3 regions of the Paenibacillus sp. IHB B 3415 genome follow, and region 3 is predicted to be linked to each of the others. Evidence: riboswitches for the same ligand, from Rfam matches in the RefSeq annotation. Region 3 holds a riboswitch; each other region holds the start of a gene.
The links. A riboswitch is a leader RNA that binds a small molecule or an ion and turns the genes downstream of it on or off. The one in region 3 is predicted to bind cyclic di-AMP.
Positions count from the first base shown of each region.

Region 1: linked by a shared signal. The riboswitch ahead of QW71_RS13915 (APC family permease) and the one ahead of QW71_RS22120 (C40 family peptidase) in region 3 are both predicted to bind cyclic di-AMP.
Region 2: linked by a shared signal. The riboswitch ahead of QW71_RS27150 (hypothetical protein) and the one ahead of QW71_RS22120 (C40 family peptidase) in region 3 are both predicted to bind cyclic di-AMP.

Region 1 is NZ_JUEI01000026.1:40,395-43,514, reverse strand. It holds gene QW71_RS13925 (DsbA family protein) at 80-835, shown strand; gene QW71_RS13920 (disulfide oxidoreductase) at 832-1,266, shown strand; cyclic di-AMP (ydaO/yuaA leader) riboswitch at 1,492-1,651, shown strand; gene QW71_RS13915 (APC family permease) at 1,780-3,120, shown strand, end outside.
Region 2 is NZ_JUEI01000071.1:25,321-28,440, reverse strand. It holds gene QW71_RS27160 (DUF4878 domain-containing protein) at 56-442, shown strand; gene QW71_RS27155 (hypothetical protein) at 561-749, shown strand; gene QW71_RS27150 (hypothetical protein) at 1,096-1,542, opposite strand; cyclic di-AMP (ydaO/yuaA leader) riboswitch at 1,716-1,885, opposite strand; gene QW71_RS40085 (hypothetical protein) at 2,398-2,619, shown strand; gene QW71_RS27140 (glutaredoxin family protein) at 2,690-2,932, opposite strand; gene ytxJ (bacillithiol system redox-active protein YtxJ) at 2,929-3,120, opposite strand, start outside.
Region 3 is NZ_JUEI01000053.1:15,604-18,723, forward strand. It holds gene QW71_RS22105 (4a-hydroxytetrahydrobiopterin dehydratase) at 1-23, shown strand, start outside; gene QW71_RS22110 (cytochrome c) at 131-487, opposite strand; gene QW71_RS22115 (GNAT family N-acetyltransferase) at 614-1,099, opposite strand; gene QW71_RS22120 (C40 family peptidase) at 1,347-1,838, opposite strand; cyclic di-AMP (ydaO/yuaA leader) riboswitch at 1,844-1,987, opposite strand; gene QW71_RS22125 (C40 family peptidase) at 2,375-2,803, opposite strand; cyclic di-AMP (ydaO/yuaA leader) riboswitch at 2,861-2,999, opposite strand.

The DNA.
Region 1 (3,120 bases), on a different contig from region 3:
AGGAGAGAACTTTAATTATATAATTTTAAAGTAACTTATCTTTTATCACGACAGTCCTATGGACAGAAAGGAACTCTCTTTGAGCAAACCGAAAAAGAACAATGTCGCGCTTCCCCAGATGAGCAAGCAGGAGAAACGCCGGGCAGAGCAGGAGCAGCAGAAGCAGAAAACGAGAATTCTGATCGTGAGTACAGTGGCTTTAGTCGTTATTATTTTTGTAGGATTATTCATGCTGGCCTCGAAGGACGGCTCAACCACAGGATCTGCTGCGGCTCCCGTTGACTTCAATTACAGTGAAATGGCACGGCTGGGCAAAGAAGATGCTCCAGTCAAAATCGTTGAATTCGGCGATTACAAATGTCCGGCTTGCGCCCAGTTCACCGGGGTCATTAAACCGCAAATCGTTCAGGAGTATGTCAATCAGGATAAAGCAGCCTTTTACTTCGTCAACCTGGCCTTTATTGGTACGGATTCGAGAACAGCCTCACTTGCGGCACTCTCCGTATACCATCAGAATCAGGAGGCTTTCTGGAAATTCTTCGATGCTATCTATGCTAACCAGGGTGAAGAAAAGGTGGAGTGGGCAACACCGGACTTCCTGGTAAGTCTGGCACAGCAATTAGAACTGCCCATTGACTTCGACCTGCTGCGTAAGGATATTGAAGACAAGACCTACGAAAGCGAACTGGAGAGAGATATCCAGCTTGGCACAGACACCGGCATAACCAACACGCCATCACTGTTTGTCAATGGAGTCAAGGTGAATGAACCTTTTAATATGGAGGAAATCGATGCTCAAATCCAGGTAGCTGCGGAAGCTGTGGCTGCACAATGAATAAATTCTCTGCATTCTGCCGCCGGAATTGTCTCTACTTGGCCTGGTTCGTCTCGGTTGTTGCTGTAGCAGGCAGTCTGTATCTCAGTGAAGTGCTGAAATATGAGCCCTGCAAGCTATGCTGGTTTCAGCGGATATTTATGTACCCGCAGCTGATTTTGCTCGGAATCGCCACTTACCGGGGGGATAAGCGCATTATCCCTTATGTCCTTCCCTTAAGTTTGATAGGCGGAAGCATTTCGATCTATCATTATGCGGAGCAGAAAATTCCGGCACTCAGCAAGGTGCTTCCATGTACAATCGGTGTGCCGTGCAACACGGATTATCTGAATTATTTCGGATTCATTACCATCCCGCTGCTGGCACTCATTGCGTTCGCATTAATAACAATTCTGCTATGGACAGGGCGTAAAGAGGATGCAGGTGAGTAAGAAGCCGTCAGGCAGAGTGAAGAGTATATATTCCCTTAAATTGAGTGTAAATTATTAAGCAGAAATGCTGTAAAATCACGCGATAAAGGGATAATGAAAGAGAATGAAAGATCAAGACATACCGGATCGTGGATTTGGTTGTTTTGGTTGTTTTTCATTCTTTTTTCATTTGTTTCAACGCTTTACGGAAGAGGCATTGTAGATTAATATTAGTCCTTGTGAGAAGTTGAATATGCGCTGAATTTTCCGGAAGGAAAAACGGGGGAACCAAACTTGGCCGAGTGCCAACGGGGTGAATCGGAAGCGGGTCAGCAGACTCGAAAACCGTAGGGCTACCACAGCCCGAATCCGCCAGCTAACCTCGTAAGCAATAGTGGGATAATGACCATGCACTCAAGGCATGCGGATCATTTCCGTATGCTTATTTTTGTGCCTGCATTTATGAAATCCACTTATGAAAACAGCGCGCGGTACTGCCGTTTCAACTTAACAAAGAGAGGAACTGTTACTACAATGGTAAGCAAGGTAAAACGACTATTGATCGGGCGTCCGATGAAGTCGAACGAACTCGATCATGAAAAGTTATCCAAGGTGAAAGCACTGGCTGTCCTGTCTTCTGATGCGCTCTCGTCTGTAGCCTACGGAACAGAACAAATCTTAATCGTACTTGTGGCCGCAGGTTTCACAGCTATCTGGTACTCATTGCCAATTGCATTAGCCGTATTGGGCCTGCTGGCCATCTTAATCCTGTCTTATCGGCAGACCATTTTTGCTTATCCGCAGGGCGGGGGCGCCTATATCGTCGCCAAAACCAATCTCGGGGTTCATACCGGCCTGCTTGCCGGCGGCTCTTTGCTGGTCGATTATATTCTAACGGTAGCGGTAAGCGCCTCGGCGGGAACGGACGCGATCACATCAGCGTTCCCGGGTCTTCATAATCATAGTGTACTTATAGCGGTTACTGTCATTCTGCTCTTAACGATTGTAAATCTGCGGGGTGTTACTGAATCAGCTTCATTCATAGCCATTCCGGTATATCTGTTCGTCGTCTCCATCTTTGTGCTGATTATCGCGGGAGTCTTCAAGTATGCAACCGGCGGTGCTCATGCCCAGGTTCCTGAGATCGGCTCGGCGGTATCGAACGTCAGTATGTTCCTTCTGCTCAAGGCCTTCAGCTCCGGCTGTTCGGCACTGACCGGGGTAGAAGCGGTCTCCAATGCGATCCCTAACTTCAAAGCACCGGCTGAGAAAAATGCGGCTAAAACGCTGATGCTGATGGGTCTGATTCTCGGGGCTATGTTCACGGGGATTACGCTTTTGGCATATTGGTACGGTATCATGCCGGACGAGAAAGCAACGGTTGTGTCACAGATTACCGAGTCTACCTTTGGCCGCGGCGGTTTGTACTTCTTCATCCAAGGAATCACCGCAGTAATCTTGTTCCTGGCGGCGAATACAGCGTATTCGGCCTTCCCGCTGCTGGCGTTCATGTTCGCCAAAGACAAATATTTACCCCATGCCTTCATGGTGCGCGGAGACCGGCTGGGATTCTCCAACGGCATTATTTTCCTCGGCATAATGTCGGCTGTGCTGGTAGCCGCTTTTCACGGAAATACCGAAGGGTTGATTCCATTATACGCCGTTGGGGTATTCATTCCGTTTACCCTTTCACAGCTTGGCATGATGGTCCAGTGGTACAGAACCAAGCCTAAGGGCTGGCAGAGCAAATTCGCTGTGAATACAGTAGGCATGCTCACAACCTTAACCATTACGCTCATCTTCATTATTACTAAATTCTCGAGTGTATGGATGGCCTTCATCTTCCTGCCGCTTGTAATCATCGTGTTCCACCGG
Region 2 (3,120 bases), on a different contig from region 3:
TTATTGTTAATCCTCGTATTTAAACAGATAGACTTTTGTGAAGCGGACGGATATTATGTTAGATGGATTTAGAACGATTAAGCAGCAGAAGCTAAGTGATGATCCGGAGCTGAACAGTGTGGTAGTTAGCTACCTGGATGATTTCAATGATATCTATAAATGGAGTGAGTATGCATCGGATGATTTCATCGCGAAAGTGTACATGTGGTGTTCCGGAGATACCTCAGAAAGTAAGACGATAGATGAAATGAAGGCTCTGTATGCTGAAATCAGCAAGGAGACGGCAAATATAACAGATTACGAAATTAATGAAATGAATAAAATAAACGCTGATGAATACGAAGTGGTAGTGTACAGGTCCTGGGATAACGGGAGTGATGATACCGCTGTCTATTCAATGATTAAAATGGATGGGGTATGGAAGGTGGATGACCGGTATTGATGAAACGGGCTTATGAATAATGCTGTTCTATAGAGTGAGTACAAACCACCCCAAACTGGTTAAAACCCCGCAGATAGTGTACCTTAGTAATATTAGTAATTAGGAGTGGTGATTTTTTGTGAAAAAAAGTAGACAAACCCCCGTGCTGGTCGTGGTCTCCATCCTGCTGATCATTATCAGCAGCCTGATCCCGTCGGACAAATCAACCTGGCTGGGGGCACTGCAGACCATCTTGCTGGGCGTCGGGCTGCTCGGATGCTGCATGGCTTTTTGGCGGTTCGCCAAGGGCGGCAAAGGTAAGCGCTGATTTCTGGCACTGGAACGGATAGCATAGCATAGCAAATGGAGAGCCGTGGCGGATGCTGCGGCTTTTATTAATATGAACGACGTCAGCGGATTTACTCTATGCAGCGCTTGCTACGCGGACTGAGAGGACCTTATTTTGTGAAAAAGCCTGCTTTTTTGCTCGTTGCGGACTCAGGAGCGCTTATATTGTTCGATGGAGCTCAAAATGAGGCGAAACTGGTTAGTTAAGGTCCTCTGAGTCCGCATGGATCGCTGAATGGCCTGACCGGACGAAATAACGGATCTACAGTCCGCATGGATCGCAGCAGCATGGTTGATTCTATTGGTGCAGGCCCCAGCAGCTTGCCCTATCCCGCCGATGGGCGCGGGACAGCTGGCCGCACAGCAGCCATCTGTTCGCGAATCCCTCTGAGCTGCGCTTTCAGCTCAGGAACGCTTCGCTGCAGGATGAGGCTGATCTCGGGCAGCGGCAGCTGGATGCCGTACCATAAGGCGCTGGCGATCTGATCCTCCCAGGTGAGCAGGGCAGAAGAGCAGCGGCCGCGGTCTTGAGCAACCAGCGAGCATTGCCGGATGCATTCCCTGTAGGCGGCAAGGGAGTAAGCATCTGCTTGGATGCTGCCCTTGAGCCACGGCTCAGAGAGTGCCGCGAATGTGGCAATTGCGGCTTGATCGGCGCGGGCGCCTTTCTCCAGCAGGAGACAGCTTAGCGCATAGATGGTTCCGCTATATTGCTCAATATAGCTGGTGAATCCGGCAGCGGGAACTGCATTGGACGATAATGGGTCTGGCATGTGGACACGTTCCTTCCTGAATGTGGGCGATTTGTAGTTTGATTATGTAGTTGATTGGTTTGCCGAAATGCTGATCCGCCGGAATAAGTGCGCAAAAAACCGCAGACAGAGGAGGACCTCTGCTGCGGTTTTGTTACAGGCGTAAGAAGCCTGGGGCAAAATCGTGGCGGATCAAGATCTCTCTCTTTACGCTTACGGGGTTAGCTGTCGGATTCGGACGGTGAGAGTCGCCCTACCTTTTGAGACTGCGCAATTGAAGTCTCCTTCGGATTCACCCCAAGTAGGCCTGCGGCCTGATGGTTCCCCCGTTTTCCGCTTGGCGGAAATTCAGCGTGCATTCATAGTTTCGTTGGTAACTTTCAACACGAATCATACCCTTTCAGGATTGTCTTTGTAAAAATGGAAAAGAGTGCTTCTGCGCCGGATTTGCAATAAATTGCTGCTTCGCAAGGAATATTGGAGACTAAAACCATATATGTGGCCGATTATCATCCGTTTATCTCGCTCAATCGCCGTTTTTTATTTTTGGGAGGCAGCGGTGAGGGAACTTCGGAAATATTAATGCGTTAGACGGAAATGCCGCCGATAATGAATTTTTGAAAAATATCGTATTAGTGAGATATCGGGCGATAATGAGAGTTTGAAGATAAAGTAAGCGTTACCCGTCAGGAAAATGGATTCTTGATTGTGTTATTAGAGTAATTATGGCGGTTTACAAATTGCACCTGAATTAGAGCCTGATTTTACGAAAAGTGTATCCTTTCTAGCCCCGCAAACGATACATCCCGGAGGGCAAATTCCCCGTTTCCCGAACGCTTGACTTGGACCGGCGGCCACCGCATTGCCGTCGCAGACGTGAACTTTGAGCGCCGCGCCTATGAGAAATGGACAGCCTACGGCCAGTCGAAGACCGCCAATGTGCTGTTCGCCCTTGAACTGGACAAACGCGGGCAAGCACATGGTGTCCGGGCCTTCTCAGTGCATCCCGGCAGCATCCTGACCGATCTGGCCGGCATCTGCCTTATGACGAGCTGCGCGGCATGTGAGGCTATGACAGGGGTTACATTCCCGGCCTGACAGATCTGAACAACAAAAATGGTGCCGGCCCTGTAAGAGGGCGGCACCATTTTGCATAGGGGAATAATCATTAATGAACAGCTGCCTCAATAAGCTCCTGAAGCTCAGGAAGATTGAAGCCCTTGACAGCCCGGTCTCCGGATACGGTGACTGGAACACCCATGAAGCCCAGCTTCTCGACTTCTTCCTGGTAAACGGTACTGGTCATCACATCTCTGACTTCGAAGGGAATGCCCTTGCTCTCAAGCAGCTGCTTCACCTGATTGCAGTCGCTGCAGCCGGATGTGGAATAGATGATTACGTTCTGGCTCATTGCTCCACAGCTTCCTTGATGGCGCCACGGGTGATTTTCCAGTGGGAAGTGTTCCAGCGGACCTCACCATCCTCCAGCAGGAAAATCTGCGGCGATTCATGCTTAATCCCGAAATCCTCGGCAATCTGATTGGAGACCGGACGGTCTTCGATAACATGTACAATGGCGGCAGGCGTGTCGGAATTCTG
Region 3 (3,120 bases):
AGGCTTTTGAGAAAAACCGTTAGAGGACAAGATCCTTATGGAAATGACAGTACCGCCTGATCCATAAAAATGCCCGTGCAGGGATACCAAGGTATCCTTTGCAGCGGGCATTTTACCTTTGGGCATGTTATTATTTCTTCTCGGCCAGCCATAACGCGACATTCGCAATTTCCTCAGGGGCTAGTTTGTCTTTGAAGGAAGGCATCTGCCCGCGGCCTTTGGTCACAATGCTGTAAATCTGCGCCGCGTCATGCTGTGCGCCCTCCTGCTGCAGGTTCGGCCCTACACCGCCCTGAAGCTGATCCCCGTGGCAGGTGATGCAGTTGGCTTTCACCAGGGCCTCCGCGCTGGTTGCGTCCAGCACAACCTCAGGCATTGTAGGTTTGTTCTCTTCAGCCACCTCGGCTTTGCCGGGCAGGGTAAACATTAAGACCACGGCAAAGGCACAGGCGGCAAAAAACAAACCGCTCATGATCCATTTCTGCATCTGCATCCGTCCCTCCATGTAAGCTGCTTCCTTCATTATACTGGATGGTGAAGCGTTATCATAGTATTTGTGTCAAAAAAATGAACGAAACTCCTGGAAAATTTGCAAACATACAGAAGTGGAATGCTATTTCTCATAGACCATACAATAAAATGGTTTATCGCCAGTTGGAGTTCTGCGTTCATAAGTATCCGTTATGGTAAATCCGCATTTCTGGTAAGCACGGATGGCCCGCTGATTCCACGTCAGTACCTCCAAATCGATCTCCCGTTCCGGATAACGCTGCAGAGCCGCCTGAACGATGGCCTTCATGAAGAGATGTCCCATGCCATGACCGCACAGATCGGGCCGCATGCCGATTCCGAGCCGGACTACACCCTCCATAGGGAACAGCTGGGCGAAGCCGCACAGGATTCCCTGTCCGTTCACGACGGAAACGTATTGCTCGCTGCGCAGCTGCGGATCACCGAATTCAACACCGAGCGCCTGCATCTGCTCCCAGGGCATCCAGCCGTAAATATTATACGGGGGCCTATAGTTCCACTCACAGATCTCAGCAGCATGCTGCGACTCCATAGGAACAACATAAAAAGTTACCGGGGAACTTATCATAAGCGGAGGCCTCCTTTCAAGGGAACATTACTTCATTCTATAAATATTATATACAAAACGAGCCGGATTCGACGCAAAAACCTTGCAGAAAGACCGGAACTTGACAAACGCCAATAAATATTTTATGAAAGAGCGAAATTGATGTTTTACAAATATAGAGCGGGGTAAGTAATTTTATAGACAAAAAAATAAGCCCTCCTCCAAGATTTCGGCAAAAATCCTGGAAAAGCGCTTATATTAGGACAAATTATTGCACATCGTCATTGTCTTCGGAATCCGCAGCCACAGTCTTGTAAGCATCTGTACTCATAATCCGTTTGGCGCCAACGTAGCGGTTGACGTAGTAGCTGTCACTCAGGGAACTGATGGTTACACCACGCGAGGAAGAAGCATGTGCGAACTCACCGTCACCAACATAAATACCGACATGGGAAATGCCTTTGCCGCTTGTATTGAAGAATACAAGATCGCCCGGTCTCATCTCATCGCGGGATACAGCAGTACCCATCTCATATTGGGAGCCGGATTGGTGAGGCAGGTTAATGCCGATCTTATCAAAAACATACATTGTAAATCCGGAGCAATCAAAACCGTTCGTGGATACACCGCCGGATACGTATTTGGTCCCGATGGCTTTGTCGATAACTTTATCCATTTTGGAATCCGCGAAAGCGCTTCCTGCTCCAATGGTGAAGATGATGGAAAAGCTTAGTACTGCGGCTGCTAGCTTCTTCTTCAAAAGTAAATACCCCTTCCAAATGCCTACGAGGTTAGCTTAAGGGTTCGGTTGAAGGTCCCCTATGACCCCTCTTAGAATAGGAGGTCAATTCACCCAAAGTTGGTTCCCCCGTTTCCCTAAATCTTTAGGGAACTCGGCACGACTGTTGATTAGGATTAGCTGTTATTCAATACATGACAAAACCTTTGTTAAAAGCGATTCAATAATTACAAAAATGTTACTAAAAGCTCACTGCGATAATTGTAGCAAAGACTAAGGCGCTTGGCAATCACTTATAACATATTAATGCATTTTTTTTGCGTTTTTTAGAGTTATAGCTGCATAGAAAGACTCATATTTACGCAGCGGGTGAGCTATTGATGAATTTTTCTTTGGATTTGGGATAAAAAGGTGTTTCAGGGCCTGCAGATGAGTGTAAAAGGTAGAATAAGGAAAAGGAAAAACCCGGAAATGATTACGGCAATAATCAAAACCGGGCTCGTATAAGTTACATTTAGATGTTAGAGGTACAAATATTCGAGGAAATGTTCAAGGGTTCAATCGTAAGCGACAGCTTGATAGGCTGTTGTGCTCATCACTCTTTTAGCGCCAACGTAGCGGTTGGCCCAGTATGCCTGACTCAGCGAACTGATGGTTACACCACGCGAAGTGGAGGATTGTGCGAATTTTCCATTGCCGACATAAATACCGACATGGGAAACTCCGTTGCCCAGGGTATTGAAGAATACCAAATCACCGGAACGCAAATTACTCTTGGATACGGCTGTTCCAACGCTGAACTGTGCCTTAGAGGTGCGCGGCAAGGTAAGGCCGATACTCTTGAATACGTATTTGGTGAATCCGGAACAATCAAAGCCGCTGGTGCTGGTGCCCCCGGTTTTATATGACGTTCCAATGGTTTTTGAGATCACAGTATCCATTTTGGAATCTGCGAAAGCGCTGCCCGCTCCAAGTGTAAATACCATCACAAGACCCAGCGCTGCTGCGGTGCATTTCTTCTTAAAGTTCTGACTTCTCAAAAGATGTACTCCTTCCAAGGCCTGCGAGGTTAGCTTAAGGATTCGGTAGAAGGTTCCCCTATGACCCCTCTAAAGCGAGATCAATTCACCCAAAATATGGTTCCCCCACTCCCCGGTGCTGGGAATTCGGCGTTTTGTGCACCAGAATAGTGACATATCGACATAAGGTTAAAGGCTCGGTTACATAGCTGCTTAATTCCATTTGAAAGATTACAAATTTGTTACTAGTAGTACAGGCATCATTGTACCAAAGGATTTAAAGT